3 regions of the Pseudocitrobacter sp. CD920760 genome follow, and region 1 is predicted to be linked to each of the others. Evidence: predicted binding sites of a transcription regulator. Region 1 holds the regulator's gene; each other region holds the start of a gene.
The links. The regulator CRP, encoded in region 1, controls carbon source genes, mostly activating them, when cyclic AMP is high. The targets are predictions, from matches to a motif close to ATGTGANNNNNNTCACAT.
Positions count from the first base shown of each region.

Region 2: the regulator CRP is predicted to act here: its motif matches at 2,650-2,667, upstream of udp (uridine phosphorylase).
Region 3: the regulator CRP is predicted to act here: its motif matches at 3,458-3,475, upstream of msrB (peptide-methionine (R)-S-oxide reductase MsrB).

Region 1 covers NZ_CM173490.1:4,764,578-4,771,391, reverse strand. Annotated here, with positions in the region: gene argD (bifunctional acetylornithine/succinyldiaminopimelate transaminase) at 1-1,077, shown strand, start outside; gene AC1MKH_RS22535 (YccS/YhfK family putative transporter) at 1,070-3,145, opposite strand; gene crp (cAMP-activated global transcriptional regulator CRP) at 3,194-3,826, opposite strand; gene AC1MKH_RS22525 (OsmC family protein) at 4,129-4,533, shown strand; gene AC1MKH_RS22520 (phosphoribulokinase) at 4,665-5,534, opposite strand; gene AC1MKH_RS22515 (YheU family protein) at 5,561-5,779, opposite strand; gene AC1MKH_RS22510 (hydrolase) at 5,776-6,798, opposite strand.
Region 2 covers NZ_CM173490.1:176,819-183,632, reverse strand. Annotated here, with positions in the region: gene ubiE (bifunctional demethylmenaquinone methyltransferase/2-methoxy-6-polyprenyl-1,4-benzoquinol methylase UbiE) at 1-121, opposite strand, end outside; gene rmuC (DNA recombination protein RmuC) at 217-1,626, opposite strand; gene udp (uridine phosphorylase) at 1,764-2,525, opposite strand; gene AC1MKH_RS00825 (dienelactone hydrolase family protein) at 2,787-3,596, shown strand; gene metE (5-methyltetrahydropteroyltriglutamate--homocysteine S-methyltransferase) at 3,640-5,901, opposite strand; gene metR (HTH-type transcriptional regulator MetR) at 6,019-6,814, shown strand, end outside.
Region 3 covers NZ_CM173490.1:2,255,588-2,262,401, forward strand. Annotated here, with positions in the region: gene AC1MKH_RS10460 (MipA/OmpV family protein) at 1-233, shown strand, start outside; gene AC1MKH_RS10465 (aldo/keto reductase) at 330-1,181, shown strand; gene AC1MKH_RS10470 (D-hexose-6-phosphate mutarotase) at 1,298-2,182, opposite strand; gene gapA (glyceraldehyde-3-phosphate dehydrogenase) at 2,256-3,251, opposite strand; gene msrB (peptide-methionine (R)-S-oxide reductase MsrB) at 3,591-4,004, shown strand; gene AC1MKH_RS10485 (YeaC family protein) at 4,048-4,326, shown strand; gene AC1MKH_RS10490 (sigma-54-dependent Fis family transcriptional regulator) at 4,333-6,255, opposite strand; gene ssuD (FMNH2-dependent alkanesulfonate monooxygenase) at 6,530-6,814, shown strand, end outside.

The DNA of each region.
Region 1 (6,814 bases):
GCCGGCGGGATTGCGGTGACGGCGCTGGGGCATTGCCATCCGGCGCTGGTTGAGGCGCTGAAATCGCAGGGCGAAACCCTGTGGCACACCAGCAACGTATTCACCAATGAACCGGCGCTGCGTCTGGGGCAGAAGCTGGTGGACGCCACCTTCGCCGAGCGCGTGGTGTTTATGAACTCCGGTACTGAAGCCAACGAAACCGCGTTCAAACTGGCGCGGTACTACGCCTCTACGCGTCATAGCCCGTACAAAAGTAAGATTATTGCCTTCCACAACGCCTTCCATGGTCGCTCGTTGTTTACGGTTTCCGTCGGCGGTCAGCCGAAATATTCCGATGGCTTTGGCCCAAAACCGGCGGATATCGTCCATGTGCCGTTTAACGATTTGCACGCGGTGGAAGCGGTGATTGACGACCATACCTGCGCGATTGTGGTCGAACCCGTTCAGGGCGAAGGCGGCGTGCTGGCCGCGACGCCGGAATTTTTACAGGGGCTGCGTGACCTGTGCGATAAACATCAGGCGCTGTTGGTGTTTGATGAAGTGCAGAGCGGGATGGGCCGTACCGGTTCGCTGTTCGCCTATATGCACTATGGCGTGACGCCGGATATCCTCACCAGCGCGAAAGCATTGGGCGGGGGTTTCCCGATTAGCGCCATGCTCACTACCGAAGATATCGCCAGCGCATTTCACGTCGGCTCCCACGGCTCGACCTACGGTGGTAACCCGCTGGCGTGCGCCGTGGCGGGTGCGGCATTCGATATTATCAACACGCCGGAAGTGCTGAATGGCGTTCATGCCAAACGCGAGCGTTTTGTGCAACATTTGCAGGATATCGACGCGAAGTATGATGTCTTCAGCGATATTCGCGGCATGGGCCTGCTGATTGGCGCCGAGCTGAAAGAACCGTACAAAGGCCGCGCACGTGAATTCCTTTACGCGGCCGCTGATGCCGGTGTCATGGTGCTGAACGCCGGGCCAGACGTGATGCGTTTCGCGCCATCGCTGGTGGTGGAAGAAAAAGACATCGACGACGGCATGACGCGCTTTGCACAGGCGGTGGCGAAAGTCGTCAGTTGATATGGCGGTTTAGCCAGATACCGTGCCGTGGCCGCTGACGCCATGCCACCGATGAAATGGTGTGCATGGTGTTGAGATGGCCCAGAATACGCTGGAGATGCTGTTCCATGGTGCTGAGTGGCCCGTGGGACAGCGTATCCGGCGACTCCATGATGTTCACATCCCCGCTGCTGCCCGATTCATCATACTCCAGACGTTGCTGGCAGCGTTGCAGGGCGACTTCACACGATTCCAGATAACGTTGCATCAGCTCCGGCGAGAGCGTGTCGTGCTCACGCGCCAGCGTGGTCATGGCGTTGATATGTTCGACGATGAACTGGCTGTGCGTCACCCACAGTTTCATATCTTCCAGATAGTGCGTATTAAAGCCCGGTTCCTGCATCGCCTGATTGAGCGAGTTAAACAAGGCGTTATGCGCCTGGTTGACGCGCATACGTTGATACGCCAGTTTTTCCGCGGAAGGGTCGTCACTCAAAATTAACTGGATCGCTTCCTGATCCGCTTCCAGCGCAGAGTGCGCATTTTTCCGCAGCAGGCCGCTTTGCCACTGCGGCCACAGCCACAGCATGCCGCCGAAGGCAATCAGGCAGCCAATAATGGTGTCGGCGAAACGCGCGACGATAAACTGCTCGCCGTTGAGCGTCAGCAATTGCAGGGTATATACCGCCGTAATGGTGAAACCCACCGTCGCCCAGCCGTAGCTTTTACGAATGATCAGATAGCTTATCAGGGTGATCACCAGCATCGCGGCCAGCGCAAACCCTTCCGGGAAGTGATAATGCAGTGTGGCGGCGGCAATCACCAGCCCCGCCAGGGTGCCCGCCGCACGGTGGAAGATACGCACGCGCGTCGCGCCGTAACCGTTTTGCGTCACCAACAGCACGGTCATTAAGATCCAGTAGGGTTTTGGCAGATGCAGCGCTGCGCCCATCAGGCTGGCGATGCTCAGCATCACGCTTAAACGTGCGGCATTACGCAGCGCGGGCGATTTCAGCGACAGATAGCTTTTCAGCGCCGGGAACAGCGGCAGACGGCGCTCTTTATCAGCCATCAGATTACGCGGATAAAGCGGACGCTGCGAACGCAACACTTTGGCGATGCGGCTGAAGTGCCAGGCGCAGAATTGCCCAACCGGGTTATCGGGATGCTGGCGGGCAATTTTCTCCAGCGCGCCAATTTGCTTATCCATGTTGAAGCGCGTCGGGAAGCGGTGATAGAGAATATCATCGGCCATGACCCGCAGGCGCGCGGCGACGGTTTGCGCGTTCCAGCGAATCACCGCTTCGGCGTGGCTGCGCTCGACCAGTTTTTGCACCTCTTCCGGCTGGTGCAGACTCACCGAAATGTGCTCCTGCAAATCCAGCCCCATCTGGAAGGCGCGCAGCAGGCGCTTGTAATCATTGTGCTGATTGGCCGCCAGCATGTGCATCTGCTGATAGCACTGGGAAATCAGATCGACCACTTTCTGCTGACGATTAAGCAACGGCGGCAGGGCGGTATTGGGGTCGGTATGTTGCGTCAGCAGGCTATATTTGGCTTCGCAGTACTCCGCCAGTTGGCGGTAAAGCAGGCTTAACGACTCGCGTAGCGGTTGTTCACGCCACAGCCAGAACCAAAACCAGTTGAACAACCCGTACCACAGCGTGCCGAGCGCGTAGATCAGTAACGGTTCCCAGATGGGCATATTGCCCGCCAGGCTCAGGGTAAAAATCGCGGCAATTAGCGAGGCCGGAAGCAATCGCCCGTGCAGGGCGCTGATTTCGGCGGTAACGCCCAGCACCATCGCCAGACCGGTGAGAATAAACGGCAGCGGGATATCATCGGCCAACAGCAGTTGCACAATCAGGCTGCAACCGGCGAACAGCGACCCACCGATAATCAGGCGTTTGAAGAAACGTTTATGGGGAGTATCCAGCCCGGCGATGTTGCAGCAGGCAGGCACTAAAGAGAACAGTAAGCCGTGTTGAAGCTGGCCAAGAATCAGGCCGACGGCGACCGGCAAACATAACACCAGCGTTTGCCGCAGTGCATAGTTGACTTCCGGATGGTAAATCAGCCTGCGCCACATACGAGACAAAAACGGCGTATTGCGCGAACAATACGCCGTCAGACGGGATTAACGCGTGCCGTAAACGACGATCGTTTTACCGTGTGCGGAGATCAGGTTCTGATCTTCCAGCATCTTCAGGATACGACCCACGGTTTCACGAGAGCAGCCGACGATCTGACCGATTTCCTGACGGGTGATTTTGATCTGCATACCGTCCGGGTGGGTCATAGCATCCGGCTGTTTTGCCAGATTCAGCAGCGTCTGCGCGATACGACCGGTAACGTCGAGGAACGCCAGGTTGCCCACTTTCTCAGAGGTGACCTGCAGACGGCGCGCCATCTGAGACGAGAGACGCATCAGGATATCCGGGTTAACCTGGATGAGCTGACGGAATTTCTTATAGGAGATTTCAGCCACTTCACAGGCGGTTTTCGCCCGAACCCAGGCGCTACGTTCCTGGCCTTCTTCAAACAGGCCCAGTTCACCGATGAAATCGCCCTGGTTGAGGTAGGAAAGGATCATCTCTTTGCCTTCCTCATCCTTGATGAGTACTGCCACGGAGCCTTTAACGATGTAGTACAGCGTTTCCGCTTTTTCACCCTGGTGAATCAGCGTGCTCTTCGATGGGTACTTATGAATGTGGCAATGAGACAAGAACCATTCGAGAGTCGGGTCTGTTTGCGGTTTGCCAAGCACCATGCGCGGTTATCCTCTGTTATAAGCTATCGCCAGCGGCATAAATCAGGCAGCCACTGGTTGAAATAATATCCTTCCCTCTACCTGGGAAGTTGGTCGTCAAAGATTGTCGCGACCAGTATGTGATGTCCTCTGCATACATGCAGTACGTTTATGTATCTCTGTAGCATCCCGACTGTTTTAGCATAGCTTTTGCCGTGTGTCTCCTGGTGTCTCGCTTCAGCATGACCCAGGTCTACTTCCGTTGCGAGATTTGTTATGTGCGCGTAATCTGACAATAAATTTGCAACTCTGGAGTGACAATTATGCAAGCGCGTGTGAAATGGGTTGAAGGGTTAACCTTCCTGGGTGAGTCGGCTTCCGGGCACCAGATTTTGATGGATGGCAACTCAGGTGATAAAGCGCCAAGCCCGATGGAAATCGTGCTGATGGCAGCGGGCGGCTGTAGCGCCATCGACGTGGTGTCTATTCTGCAAAAGGGCCGTTACGACGTGACCGATTGTGAAGTTAAACTGACGTCTGAACGCCGCGAAGAAGCGCCACGTCTATTCACGCACATTAATCTGCACTTCATTGTGACCGGCAAAGAGCTGAAAGATGCGGCGGTGTCCCGTGCGGTGGACTTGTCCGCTGAGAAATATTGTTCAGTGGCGCTGATGCTGGGCAAAGCGGTGAACATTACCCATTCTTATGAGGTGGTGGAGGGGTAAGTTGAGACACCCCTCACCCTAACCCTCTCCCGCAGGGAGAGGGGACTGACCGTGCGGTGTTCAGGTTCTGCGCTGATTTTCTCCCTCTCCCTGCGGGAGAGGGCCGGGGTGAGGGGCCCAGCCTGCACCCTTCACCCAATCTTCTTCCCTTCCATCAACCGCTGCACCAGCGGCGTCATGATCAATTCCATCGCCAGCCCCATCTTGCCGCCGGGCACTACCAGCGTATTCATATGCGAGATAAACGAGCCCTGCAACATCGCCAGCAGCCACGGGAAATCGATATTATCGAGATTGCGGAAGTGGATCACCACAAAGCTCTCATCCAGCGACGGAATGCCTTTGGCGGCGAAGGGATCGGAGGTATCGACCGTTGGCACACGCTGGAAGTTGAGATGCGTGCGCGAGAACTGCGGGGTGATGTAGTTGATGTAATCTTCCATCGAACGGACCACGGAATCCATCACCGCCTCGCGGGAGTGACCCCGCTCGCTGGTGTCGCGGATCATCTTCTGGATCCACTCCAGGTTTACGATTGGCACCACACCCACCAGTAAATCGACATGCTTTGCCACATCATGATGCGGCGTGACCACGCCGCCGTGCAGCCCTTCATAGAACAGCACGTCGGTCGGCTCAGGCAGCGGTTGCCACGGGGTAAAGGTTCCCGGCACCTGATTCCACGGCACCGCTTCATCATAGGTATGCAGATATTTTCGCGACTGTCCGGTGCCGCTGTGCCCGTACTCGCGGAACGTTTGTTCCAGCAGGCTGAAGTCGTTGGCATCCGGCCCGAAGTAGCTGATATGACGCCCCATATCGCGCGCCTTACGAATAGCTAAGTCCATTTCCGGACGCGTGTAGCGATGAAAGCTGTCGCCTTCCACCTCTGCGGCATGGAGTTTGAGTTGGGCGAAAATCTTGCGGAACGCGAGGCTGGTGGTGGTGGTTCCCGCCCCGCTGGAACCCGTGACGGCGATAACCGGATGTTTGGCAGACATAGCGAACAACTCCCGAGTCGGTAAGATTAACCGCGAAACTGGCTGCGGGGCATAATGTTGACGGTTTCATGAAGTTCCGACCACACCAGTACCGCTTCGCCGCGTTGTAGTTGCTGTTTTACGTCGGCGACCTTTTGCGCAAGTGAACGTTCATATTCACCATAATCGGTGCCTTCACGCAACACAAAGCTTTCAATCAGGTTATCGAGCGTTTCAGCGTCGATGTCTTGCCACGGAATGATCATTTTTCACCTCCAAGCCACGGCATCAGCCAGTCGGGAATACGTCGCTCCAGCCACATTTGCGGGCGGCGGAAGGTGCCGCCGATAAAGCCGACGTGACCGCCATGTTCCGTTAACTGGTATTCGACGCAGGCGGGGAGGGCGTCGGCGTCGGGGATAACGTGGTGATCCATAAACGGATCGTCTTTCGCATGAATAATCAGCGTCGGAATGGCTATCTGATTGAGCAACGGCATGGCGCTACATTGACGATAATAGTCGATAGCGTCGGCGAAACCGTGAATTTTGGCAGTAATCAGGTCATCAAATTCACGGATTTTGCGCACGCGCTTCAACTGGCGCAAATCGACCGGCAGCGTGCCGGGATACGCCGCCAGTTTGCGCGAGGCGTTGCCTTTTAACAGGTTCAGCAAATAGCGCTGATACACCCGCGAAAAGCCCTTTTCCATATGATAGCTACAGGCTTCCAGCACAAATGGCGCGGAGACAATCACCGCAGCATCCAGCGGAACCGTAGGGCCTTCTTTCGCCAGCAGGCAGGCGAGCATGTTGCCGCCGAGTGAATAACCGACCGCCGCCGTGGGCGCATCGCCCAGTTCCTGCTTCAGCCAGTTTAAAAACCAGGTGCCGTCTTCTGTTTCACCAGAGTGATAAATACGGTTAAGGCGATTTGGTTCGCCGCTGCAGCCGCGAAAGTGCATTACCACGCCGAGCCAGCCGCGTTCCTTCGCCGCCTGAATCAGACCGTGCGCATAGGGGCTGTGCAGGCTGCCTTCCAGACCGTGGAATACGACCAGACGCGGCTTGTGCTTCGCCTGCATTGGGTCTTCGCTCCAGGCGATATCCAGAAAGTCGCCGTCCGGTAAATCGAGGCGCTGCCAGTGCGGCGTAAAGTGTAGCCGACGGCGGATGAGCCTCGGCAGCATGGTTTGCAGGTGCGGGTTGCTGACGCCGGGCATCGGGCGAAATGATGAGGAGTCGTCCTGCGGGACAGCAAACTCTGCGGGAGTAATTTGGGCCATAACGTTGCGATGTTCT
Region 2 (6,814 bases), 670 kb from region 1:
CGTTCATCACATCGTATTTTGCGGCCACAGAGTGGAAAACGTGAGCGACCATGTCTTCCTTCTGGGATTTGGCGATTGTCTTAAAGCCAAAGTGCGTCGTGTCTTGTGATTCCTCAGCCATCTCTAAGCCTGCTTATAAAGAAAATGTTCATGGAGTGTAACAGATTGGGCGCAATTGCCCTACGATTCAACCCCGCCACACTCCCTCAAACGGGGTTAACCGTTTTCCACGGCCAGAGGATCATCATCGTCAGAATCAGTCCCTTGCCGTAAACGAAACTCATCATCCTGCGCCGTAGCCTGCTCGACTAAATCCGGATTAATCTCGCGTTTCACCTCGACACCGAGGTGACGGAAAGCTTCCGTTTGCGCCAGCAGATTCCCGCGCCCGGAAGAGAGTTTCTTCATCGCCTGACGATAGTTGTCCTGCGCTTTATCCAGGCTCTGCCCGATAGCGGACATATCATCAATAAACAGGCGCATTTTGTCGTACAGACGGCTGGCCCGCTCGGCGATTTGCTGCGCATTGCGGCTCTGGTGTTCATAGCGCCAGAGATTAGCAATGGTGCGTAGCGCTACCAACAAAGTGGTAGGACTTACCAGCATAATGTTATTTTTTAAAGCTTCATTGATCAGTTCGGGCTGTCGGTCTAATGCCAGCAAAAAGGCAGGTTCAACAGGGATAAACATCAGGACGTAGTCCAGCGTTCGCAGCCCCGGAAGCTGCTGATAATCTTTGCGCCCCAGCAGGCGAATATGGTTTCGCACAGCGGCGATGTGCTCCTGCAATGCCAGCTCGCGGGTGACGTCATCTTCGGCATTGAAGTAGCGTTCATAAGCCACCAGCGTCATTTTGGCATCGACCACCACATCTTTTCCCTGTGGCAGGCGAACGATGACGTCCGGCTGCATGCGGGCGCGGGTATCGGTTTCGATACTAACCTGAGTTTCGTATTCGTAACCTTCACGCAGGCCAGAGGCTTCCAGCACGCGCGTCAGCACCACTTCGCCCCAGTTGCCCTGAGTTTTATTGTCGCCTTTTAACGCGCGCGTCAGGTTGACGGCTTCACGCGTCATCTGTTCATTCAGCTGTTGCAGGTTACGAATTTCATGGGCCAGCGTGTGGCGCTCTTTTGCTTCCTGGCCAAAACTGTCCTGCACCTGGCGGCGAAAGCCGTCAAGCTGCTCGCGCAACGGGGTAAGTAAACTGTTGAGGCTTTGACGGTTTTGCTCATCCACCCGACGATTGCTGTGTTCAAAGATACGGTTGGCCAGGTTTTCGAACTGCTCGCTCAGGCGCTGCTCGCTGTTGATCATCTGGCGAATTTTGTCTTCCGCATGATGCTGCGTGGCTTCCAGCCGCGTGGTCACTTCACGCAAATCGGCTTCCAGCGAGGTATTGATTTCACGCAGGCTACGCAGTTCATTATTCAGCAGCTCGCACTCCTCGCGCCAGTGCGCGTTCTGCGCCAGCTGTTGCTTCGCAGCGCTCAGCTCGCCGTAGATATCACGCTCTTCGGCCAGCTGTTCCGCCCGCTGCTGCGCGACGCGATAGCTCGCGGCCAGCCAACCCAGCGCAACGCCCGCCAGTGCAACCAGAAAATAAATAAGAATGGCGATATCCACAATGCCCCCTGCATGAACGACTTACGGCAAAAATAGAATTGTGCTGTATAGATGTCCAGTTGGAAAGGTTTTTCCTGCGAGGAGGTACGCAAATTGAAAAAGGCCGAACGTGTCGGCCTTTAAGAAGAGAAGAAGGATTACAGCAGGCGGCGTGCCGCTTCCACAACGATTTTCACCGCGTGGCTTTCGGTTTGTTTCATCGTCTCAGCGTTCGGGATCTCCTGCTGAGTACGGTTCACAATCACGCCCGCGACCATCCCTGCGCGCAGCCCCTGGCTGGAACACATGGTCAGCAGCGTCGCGGATTCCATCTCGTAGTTCATCACGCCCATCGACTGCCACTCTTCCATGGAGCCTTTGAAGCGGCTAACCACGCGGCCAGAGAAGGTATCGTAGCGTTCCTGACCCGGATAGAAGGTGTCGGAGGACGCGGTTACGCCAACGTGCGTGGTCGCGCCAATCTCTTTGGCCGCCGCAACCAGCGCGGTGGTGCAGTCGAAATCAGCCACAGCCGGATATTCCATCGGCGCAAAGTGCAGACTCGCACCGTCCAGACGAACGGATGCGGTGGTGACCAGCACGTCGCCTACGTTGATATGCGGCTGAATCGCCCCGGTGGTACCGACGCGCAGGAAAGTGCGGATGCCCAGCTGCGCCAGCTCTTCAACGGCAATAGAAGTAGACGGGCCGCCGATACCGGTAGAGCACACAATCACCGGCTTGCCATCAAGCTCAGCATGCCAGGAGGTAAATTCGCGATGTGATGCCAGTTTGACCGGCTTTTCCATCAGCGCGGCGATCTTTTCCACACGCTCTGGATCGCCAGGGACGATAGCCAGCGTAGCCCCTTGTAAATCGTTTTTAGTGAGGCCGAGATGAAAAACATCAGACTTAGACATAGAAAACTCCTCTGTGGATCGGTTTTGTCAGAAGAAGCAAAAAGCCACTTTACAGAAGACCATGACAATATTTCGTGACCACCATCACCAAGAATTAAAAATCTTGCATAAGATTCCATCAGGAAAGTGATTTACATCACATTAACAAGTTATATCTTCTGGGGTTGCACAAAAATCGCCCGTATTCAGGCACTGTGATTTATCTATATTAAAGAACATCACAGAAGCGCTAAAGGCTCATTTAAAGGTACGGAGAATGCCATGACCACCAACAACCAACCTGGGTTTGCACCTGCCGCATCACCTCACGCAACAACAGCTGTTCGCACACCAGAGGCCGAAATTACCGCTGGCGAAACATCGATCCCCTCTCAGGGCGATCAGCTACCCGCGTATCACGCGCGTCCAAAGCACAGCGATGGCCCACTTCCGGTGGTAATCGTAGTGCAGGAGATTTTTGGCGTCCATGAACACATCCGCGATGTTTGTCGCCGACTGGCCTTAGAAGGCTATCTGGCCATCGCGCCGGAGCTCTATTTCCGTCAGGGCGATCCGAACGACTATGCCGATATCCCGACCCTCTTTAATAACCTGGTCACGAAAGTACCTGACGCACAGGTGCTGGCCGATCTTGACCACGTTGCCAACTGGGCATCACGCAATGGTGGGGATGCCAGTCGCCTGATGATCACCGGCTTCTGCTGGGGGGGCCGCATCGCCTGGCTGTATGCTGCACATAACCCGCAGTTAAAAGCCGCCGTCGCGTGGTATGGAAAATTGCTGGGCGATAAATCACTGAATTCACCGAAACATCCTGTCGATATCGCCGTCGATCTCAATGCACCGGTACTGGGTTTATACGGCGGTCAGGATACTGGCATTCCGGTTGATACCGTGGAAACCATGCGTCACGCACTGCGCGCCGCCAATGCCAAAGCGGATATTATTGTTTACCCGGACGCCGGGCATGCGTTTAATGCGGATTATCGTCCAAGTTATCATGAAGAATCGGCGAAAGATGGCTGGCAGCGCATGCTGGAGTGGTTTAAGCAGTATGGTGGGAAAAAATAAGGATTTTGCCCGGTAATGCGTTCGCTTACCGGGCCAGTACACTTTACCCCTTACGCAAATTCTGCGCCGCCCGCACCATGTTCGCCAGCGCCGCGCGGGTCTCTGGCCAGCCGCGGGTTTTCAGGCCACAGTCCGGGTTGACCCACAGGCGTTCCGCCGGGATGCGCTGTTCGGCTTTCTTCAGCAGCGCTTCAATCCACTCCACGCTCGGCACGTTCGGTGAATGAATGTCATACACGCCAGGCCCGATTTCGTTCGGGTAATCAAACTCTTCAAATGATTCCAGCAACTCCATATCGGAACGCGAGGTTTCGATAGTGATGACGTCTGCATCCAGCGCCGCAATCGAATCCATGATGTCGTTGAACTCGCAGTAACACATATGCGTGTGGATTTGCGTGTCATCTTTCGCCACGGCGGCGTTGATACGGAAGGCTTCCACGCCCCACTGGAGATACGCGTCCCAGTCGCTGCGGCGCAGCGGTAAGCCTTCGCGCAGTGCCGGTTCGTCAATCTGGATGATGCCAATTCCAGCGGCTTCCAGGTCCGCCACTTCATCACGCAGCGCCAGCGCAATCTGTTTGGCGATGGTTTCACGGCTCACGTCTTCACGCGGGAAGGACCAGCAGAGAATCGTCACCGGCCCCGTGAGCATCCCTTTCACTGGCTTGTCGGTCAGCGACTGCGCGTATTTCGCCCACTCCACGGTGATCGGAGCCGGGCGGCTGACGTCACCAATAACAATCGGCGGTTTCACACAGCGGGAACCGTAGCTCTGCACCCAGCCGTTTTGCGTAAAGACAAAACCGTCCAGATGTTCGCCAAAGTATTCCACCATGTCATTACGCTCAGCTTCGCCGTGGACCAGCACATCAAGCCCTAAACGTTCCTGCTCCACAATGGCCTGTTTAATCTGTTCCGCAATGCCCGTGCGGTAGTTGTTGGCATCAAGATTACCCTTTTTGAAATCCAGGCGCAGGGTGCGAATTTCCGTGGTTTGCGGGAAGGAACCAATCGTGGTGGTCGGCCAGGCAGGCAGGTTAAAACGCGCACGCTGGGCTTGCGCTCGCACGTCATAAGCATTTGCACGCTGGCTATCCTGCGCGGTAATGGCCGCCAGACGTTTTGCTACCGCCGCATTATGAACGCGGGTTGAGTGACGACGCGCCTGAATCGGGGCGCTCCACGCTGCCAGCGCAGACGTATCACCGCTATTGAGCGCATCGCGCAACAGCGCCAGTTCTTCACATTTTTGCAGAGCGAAGGCAAACCAGCTTTTCACCTCCGCATCCAGACGCGTTTCCACGCTCAGATCGATCGGGCTGTGCAGCAGCGAGCAGGACGATGCCACCCACAGTGAGCGTTTGCCGACGATCTCGCGAATTTGTGTATATTTTTCCGTAAGATCGGCGCGCCAGACGTTACGTCCGTTAATCAACCCGGCGGAGAGCAGCCAGTCGGCAGGCAAGCGCTTATGCAGTTCGGCAACATCATCTTTGCCATGAACCAGGTCAACATGCAGGCCCTGGATCGGCAGAGCAGTAAGGGTATCCAGGTTAGGTGTGACGCCTTCAAAGTAAGTCGTCAGCAGCAATTTCACCTGCCCCTGAAGAGCGTCATAGGCGGATTGATAAGCTTCCCGCCACGCCTGCGGCAGTTCCAGCACCAGCGCCGGTTCATCAATCTGTACCCACTCAATACCGCGTTTTGCCAGCGCACTCAGCACATGCTGATAAACCGGCAGAATATCTTTGAGCAGGTTCAGACGGTCAAATGCCTCGCCTTTGACCTTACCCAACCACAGATAGGTCACCGGCCCCAGCAGAACGGGCTTCACCTGGTGGCCCAACGCCAGCGCTTCATCCACTTCCTCCAGCAGCTGTGTCCAGATCAGTTTGAACTGCTGGCCTTTGACGAACTCCGGCACCATGTAGTGATAGTTGGTATTAAACCATTTGGTCATTTCCGCTGCCGCCGCTGGTTCGCCGGTGGGGGCACGCCCACGGCCAATACGGAACAGGGTGTCGATATCCACCGATCCATCGCTGTTCTGATGACGAGCCGGAACGTTGCCCAGCATCAGGCTGGTCGTCAGAACATGGTCGTACCAGGCAAAATCGCCCACCGGCAGCAGGTCGATACCGGCCTGTTTCTGCTGCTCCCAGTGACGCGCGCGCAGTTCACGCCCAACCGACAGCAGTTCTTCCTGAGTCGAATTCCCCGCCCAGTAGCTTTCTTGCGCTTTTTTCAGCTCGCGGCGCAGGCCAACGCGAGGGAAACCGAGGGTGTGATTGAGAATTGTCATGGTATGCCCCTTATGGAATTTTCATGATTTAGACGTCCAGATGTTTACACATCCATAATTGGCGGTTACTGTATATTCCTCAAGCGCAAATTGTTCATGCCGAAGTGAAGGACTTTCATGATCGAAGTTAAACATCTGAAGACGCTACAAGCGTTGCGGAACTGCGGGTCGCTCGCCGCTGCGGCGGCCACGCTGCATCAGACCCAATCCGCCCTTTCCCACCAGTTCAGCGATCTGGAACAGCGCCTTGGCTTTCGGCTATTTGTACGTAAGAGCCAGCCGCTGCGCTTTACGCCGCAGGGCGAGATCCTGCTCCAGTTGGCAAACCAGGTGCTGCCGCAAATCAGTCAGGCGCTTCAGGCCTGCAACGAGCCGCAGCAAACGCGTCTGCGCATTGCCATTGAGTGTCATAGCTGCATTCAATGGCTGACGCCTGCACTGGAAAACTTCCATAAAAACTGGCCGCAGGTTGAGATGGATTTTAAATCCGGCGTCACGTTTGACCCACAACCCGCACTTCAGCAGGGCGAGCTGGATCTGGTCATGACCTCCGATATTCTGCCGCGCAGCGGGCTGCACTATTCGCCGATGTTTGATTATGAGGTGCGTCTGGTTATCGCGCCTGACCATCCACTGGCGGCAAAAACGCGCATTACACCGGAAGATCTCGCCAGCGAAACGCTGCTGATTTATCCGGTGCAGCGCTCGCGCCTGGATATCTGGCGTCACTTCCTGCAGCCGGCGGGCATCAGCCCATCGCTGAAAAGCGTCGATAACACGTTATTGTTGATTCAGATGGTTGCCGCCCGCATGGGGATTGCCGCGCTGCCGCATTGGGTGGTAGAGAGTTTCGAACGCCAGGGTCTGGTGGTCACCAAAACCCTGGGTGAAGGCTTGTGGAGCCGACTGTACG
Region 3 (6,814 bases), 2.5 Mb from region 1:
ACTACTATGGCGTGTCGCACAAAGAATCGCGTAAAAGCGGCCTGCGTGACTACAGCGCTGATGGCGGCTGGAACCCGTATCTCGAGCTGAGCGCGAACTACCGCTTCCTCGGCAACTGGAGCGTATACGGTACCGCACGTTATACCCGTCTGTCGGATGAAATCACCGACAGCCCGATGGTGGACAAAAGCTGGACCGGTCTGCTCTCAACCGGTGTCACTTACACCTTCTGATCCCCGCATCGCTGTATCGAGCCCGCCACTGGCGGGCTTTTTTTTGGCATTTTTCCGGAAACTGTTTAGGGTAAGAGATAACAAAAGGAGGATGTCATGGCAGATAAAACGGTTTTACTCGCCGGGCAACGCTTGCCAGCGATTGGTCAGGGGACGTGGTATATGGGTGAAGACGCCAGCGCGCGGCGTGAAGAAGCCATGGCGCTGCGGGCGGGCGTTGATTGCGGGTTGACGTTAATTGATACGGCGGAGATGTACGCGGAGGGCGGCGCGGAAGAGGTGGTGGGCGAGGCCATTCGCGGGCTTCGCGACCGTGTGTTTTTAGTGTCGAAGGTATACCCGTGGAACGCCGGGGGCAGCAATATGACCGCTGCCTGCGAAGCCAGCCTGCGGCGATTGGGCACCGAACATCTCGACCTTTATCTCTTACACTGGCGCGGGAATTATTCGTTGCAGGAAACCGTGACGGCGATGGAAAAGCTGGTGGCGCAGGGCAAAATCCGTCACTGGGGCGTGTCGAACCTCGATTACGCCGATATGCAGGAATTGTGGCAGGTGAAAGGCGGGGAGGTCTGCGCGGCGAATCAGGTGCTCTATCATCTGGCTTCGCGTGGAATCGAATACGATCTTCTTCCCTGGTGTCAGCAACACTCAATGCCGGTAATGGCGTACTGCCCGCTGGCGCAGGCCGGGCGTCTGCGCAGTGGGTTGTTTAGCAATCCTACGGTTGAAGCCATTGCGGATGCGCACCGGGCGACGGTCGCGCAGGTGCTGCTTGCCTGGGTGATTCGCCAGCAGGGCATCATGGCCATTCCGAAAGCGGCGACAGTAAAACATGTGGAAGAGAATGCGGCGGCGTTGACGCTGACGTTAAGCGAGGAAGAACAGGCATTGCTGGACAGCGCGTTCCCGGCCCCGGGACATAAAACGGCGTTGGACGTCGTCTGAAGAAAATGCCTGATGGCGCTTTCGCTTATCAGGCCTACAGAAAATTGCGGTCATTGTAGGCCGGATAAGCGCAGCGCATCCGGCAAGCAGCCCGCACAAAAGTGCGGGCTAACCACTTAGCCTTTCACAACCTTAATGGTCTGGCTCAAACGAGACGGTTTATCCGCCGTCGCTTTTTGTGTTTTGCTGGCGCACGCGGTTTCTACACACACGAAGGTTTTATAGCCATCGTCCGGCATATCGCCCATGCTGACAGACAGCGCCGGGCCTGGGTTCCAGCCCACAACGTCCGGATTATGATGGTGAATCACGTTAATGCTGCGGTTCAGCGCCGCATCGTGGATCACGCTGCATGATTCCGGGTTCAGATAAACGCGGTCGGTACGGTCCGGGAAGGTTTGTACGCCGTCGCTCAATACGCCTTCTTTGGCATCGTTTACTTTATCGATAAAGCGATCGCCAAGGCCGCTCACTTTTACCGCGTGGATATCGCCCACGTTGAAATAAGTGTGCAGCGCGCTGGTGGTTTCGAAATCACCGTGTGCTTCCAGTTCGATTTCACAGGTTTTACCCAGTTTGAAACGGGCGAGCAGGGTGAAGTCGTGCGGCCAGTACTGGCGAGACGCCTCGCTGCTTTGCAGTTCAAAGGTCAGTACTACGCCGTTGTCATCTTCGTTGTGTGCTTTCAGCGCCCACGGCAGGTTACGCGCAAAACCGTGAGAAGGCAGGCCTTGCTGAGCCGCCGGGCCGAACCATGGCCAGCAGATTGGCACACCGCCGCGCAGCGCAACGCCGTTTTTAAACGGGGTATTGTTGCTCAGCCACAGCACATCCGCTTCTCCCGCCGGTTTCCACGACAGCAGGTGAGCGCCCTGAAGCGCAACGGAAGCTTTAACTGCCGGGTGATCAACAACGATAACTTCCAGCTCATCAAGCTGACGACGGGAGAGCACAGGGGTAAGTTGTTCGATTACCGGAAGTGCAAAAATTTTATTAATCATTACGCAATCCTTCTTTTCAAACAAAAAAAAGAGCGACCGAAGTCGCTCTTTCAGATTACTGTTTCATCTCAACTTATTTGGAGATGTGAGCAATCAGGTCCAGAACTTTGTTGGAGTAACCGGTTTCGTTGTCGTACCAGGATACCAGTTTCACGAAGTTGTCGTTCAGTGCGATACCAGCTTTAGCATCGAACACGGAAGTGCAAACTTCACCGTTGAAATCGGTAGATACAACGTCGTCTTCGGTGTAACCCAGAACGCCTTTCATCGGGCCTTCGGAAGCAGCTTTGATTGCTTTCTTAATTTCTTCGTAAGAAGCAGCTTTTTCCAGACGAACGGTCAGGTCAACAACGGATACGTTCGGAGTCGGAACGCGGAACGCCATACCAGTCAGTTTGCCATTCAGTTCTGGCAGTACTTTACCTACTGCTTTAGCAGCACCGGTAGAGGACGGGATGATGTTCTGGGATGCGCCGCGGCCGCCGCGCCAGTCTTTGTGAGACGGGCCATCAACGGTTTTCTGAGTAGCGGTGGTCGCGTGAACAGTAGTCATCAGACCTTCGATGATACCGAAGTTGTCGTTGATAACTTTAGCCAGCGGAGCCAGGCAGTTAGTGGTGCAGGATGCGTTAGAAACGATGTCCTGGCCTTCGTATTTGTCAAAGTTAGCGCCTTTAACAAACATCGGAGTGTTGTCTTTGGACGGGCCAGTCAGAACAACTTTTTTCGCACCAGCAGTGATGTGTTTGCGAGCGGTTTCGTCAGTCAGGAACAGGCCAGTCGCTTCAGCAACTACGTCAACACCAACTTCGTTCCATTTCAGGTTAGCCGGATCACGCTCAGCGGTAACACGGATTTTTTTACCGTTAACGATCAGATGACCGTCTTTCACTTCAACGGTACCGTTGAAACGGCCGTGAGTGGAGTCATATTTCAGCATGTATGCCATGTAGTCAGCGTCTAACAGATCGTTGATTGCAACGATCTCGATGTCAGAACGTTCCTGAGCAGCACGGAAAACAATGCGACCGATACGGCCAAAACCGTTGATACCTACTTTGATAGTCATATATTCCACCAGCTATTTGTTAGTGAATAAAAGGTTGCCTGTAAAATTACAAAAACCTTACGCAGCGTCAAGCGGAATCGTGTCAATCATTGCGACAAATCAATCCTCAGCACAACCTTTGCTCGATTGAAATGCCTCACTCTCCCTTTGAGCTTGTAACCACATGGGGTCGGCGCGGCGAATTTTAAAGGTTACAGCAGATAAAAATGTGAAATACATCACAATAATCTGGCCGCCTTTTCGCATCGAATAAGTTTAGAACAAAAGTCGATACGCCATTGTTAATGTTTTGTTAGAATCGGAGTTGAGATGTACTTTCCATAGCGAGATGTGAGCAAAATGGCGAACAAACCTACCCCCGAAGAACTCAAAAAAAATTTAAGCGAAATGCAGTTCTACGTCACGCAGAATCACGGCACCGAGCCGCCATTCACCGGGCGTTTGCTGCATAATAAGCGTGACGGGATTTACCATTGTTTAGTGTGCGATGCGCCACTTTTTCACTCCGAAAGTAAGTACGATTCCGGATGTGGCTGGCCAAGTTTTTATGAGCCGGTGAGCGATACGGCCATTCGCTATCTCAACGATTACTCTCACGGCATGCAACGTACTGAAATTCGTTGCGGAAATTGCGATGCGCACCTGGGCCATGTCTTCCCTGATGGGCCTCAGCCGACAGGTGAACGTTTTTGCGTCAATTCGGCGTCCCTGAGCTTCACGGATGGCGAGAAAGGTGAGTCAACTAAAGGTTGAAAAAACGATTCAGCAAATTATTCCTTAACAGTCGGAGTCGGACATGAGTATTGAGCAAATTATCGACAATATGACACCGGACGTTTATCAGCGTTTGATGACGGCGGTGGAACTGGGGAAATGGCCGGATGGCGTGGCCCTGACCGCAGAGCAAAAAGAGAACTGCCTGCAACTGGTGATGCTCTGGCAGGCGCGCTACAACAGCGACGCCCAGCATATGACCATCGACACCAACGGGCAGATGGTGATGAAAAGTAAGCAGCAGCTGAAAGAGGACTTCGGCATTTCACCGAAGCCCATCGCCACCTTTAAGCAGCACTGAGTGTTTTCAGGCCGCAATCCACGGTTCGGCCTGTTCCACTTTCGCATTCCAGATAGCATCGCGTACTGACACGGGCTTGCTCAGCAGGCCCAGGGCGTAAAAGCGGTCGGCGATGGTTTGCTGGGCGCGAATCACTTTCAGATCCATTTCGCGGGTCTGATGGCTGCGACGGGCCAGCGCACACTCCAGCGAGGTGATATCCAGCCCCAGTTCGCTGGAAAGCAACTGCGCCGCGTCATGACGCTGCCTGTCGATAAACTTCCCGGTTCTGCCGAGTGCATCAACAACATGCGCAATGATATCATCGTTATGCTGAGCGTACTGACGGCGGGCGATGTAAAACTGATGATTGTTCACACGCCCCTCGCCGGTGGCGACAATCCGCAGTTGACCGCTTTTCTCTGCATCACTGAGTACCGGGTCCCACATCATCCACGCATCGGCGGCCAGATAGTCGCTGGGCGTCAGCGGATATTTGGGCGGTGCGTACACCACTTTTACATCCTCAAGGCGTAAACCTGCTTCTTCCAGAATCTGCACCAGCAGCCAGTGCACATTGGAACCTTTATTCAGGGCAATGCGTTTACCGCGCAGCTGACGAATGTGCTGAATGTCGCTGTCGTTCGGCACCACCATGGCCACGCTGCGTGGCGCGGGCGGCTCCCAGGCGACGTAAAGCAGCGCGTTTTCGCGCGACTGGGCAAAGACCGGCGGCGCTTCGCCCGTGGTGCCAAAATCAATATCGTTATTGCTCAGCGCCTGCAACATTTGCGGGCCCGCAGGGAATTCGCTCCACAGGACGTTCACGCCGCGCCCGGCAAATTCGCGCTCCAGCGTCTGACGCGCCTTCAGCACGCCAAGGTTGCCGAAACGTTGATAACCAATACGTAGCTCACGCTCGCGAGGGGCAGGCGAGGAGGGGCTCATCAGTACAGCCTCCGGCTTGCGGCGACTTTTTATTACTCCGAGATGCTCCAGGTGAGTGCGCAACGAGTGACGGCTGATGCCCAGCAGCGCGGCGGCCTGGCTCTGATTATTGTCGCTTTGCGTCATCGCCGTGTGAATCATCGCGTTCATCACCCGGTCGTACAACTGCCCGCCGTGCAGCGTTAACTGCTGACGCATAAACGCCGCCAATGTATCTTCTTCTTGCTCATCGATCCTGGCTGGTGCGGAAGTAAAGCGCAGCTGCGCAGGCGTAATAACTTCCTCCTGGCTGAGCAATACGGCCGTATGCAGCATGTTCTCCAGCTCACGAACATTGCCAGGCCATGAATAGTCCATCATCGCGGCCAGCGTATCCGGGGCTAAACGGCGTGAGGGTTTGCCTAAGCGCCTGGCGTAAAGCTGTAAAAAATGCTCTGCAAGTAATGGGATATCCTGGCGCCGCTGACGCAGTGCCGGAAGGTTAACCGCTGCAATATTGAGGCGGTAAAAGAGATCTTCCCGGAATCGGCGCTCGCGGATGGCCTGTTCAAGGTCGACATGGGTGGCCGCAATCACCCGCACATTCACCTTGATGGGTCTGCGCGAGCCCACTCGGGTGATCTCGCGTTCCTGTAACACGCGCAGCAGTTTGACCTGCAACGCCAGGCTCAGCTCGCCAATTTCATCCAGCAGCAGCGTGCCGCCTTCAGCGGCCTCAAACCAACCGGGCTGTGCCTGCATCGCACCGGTAAACGCGCCTTTCTCATGACCGAACAGTTCCGCTTCTGCCAGCGACTCGGTTAACGCACCGCAGTTCACCGCCAGAAACGGCGCGTGGCTACGCGGGCTGTGGTGATGAAGGTAGCGGGCCACGACCTCTTTGCCGCTGCCGGTTTCACCAATGATGAGCACGGTGGCATCGGTCGGGGCAAAGCGGTCAAGCAAGCTTTGAAAGGCTTTGGAAGCCGGGTCAATCAGCACAGGGGTAGAGGCGTTCAGCATAGGTTTGGCTCCGCGTAATTCATATGCCGAAGTTATCTTTTACCGGAGCAATACACCAGAGGGGGGAAGGCCCGGTTTGTTGCATTTGCAGCAGAGCGTGTCCGATGCCTGTCGCATTTGCAACGAGATGCCGATCTCGCTATTTGTGTTAACTATATGATATTTATGGTTTTAATTTTTGTTAAATTTTGGCACGGATTTCGCTAATACCGTTATAACCATCTTGAAGAAACGCTTCGATAAATAGTGAATATAGTTATAAAGGAAAGAGATAATGACAGCGAAATCCGATAATAACCTGAATGTCTTCTGGTTCCTGCCAACCCACGGTGATGGTCGCTATCTGGGCACTACCCAGGGTGGGCGTCCGGTTGATTTGCCTTATCTGCAACAGGTGGCGGTGGCCGCCGATAGCCTGGGCTATTACGGTGTGCTGATCCCAACCGGTAAAAGCTGTGAAGACTCCTGGCTGGTGGCCGCCGCGCTGGCCCCGCAGACGCGTAATCTGCGTTATCTGGTGGCGGTGCGTCCTGGGCTTCAGCCGCCTACGCTTGCGGCA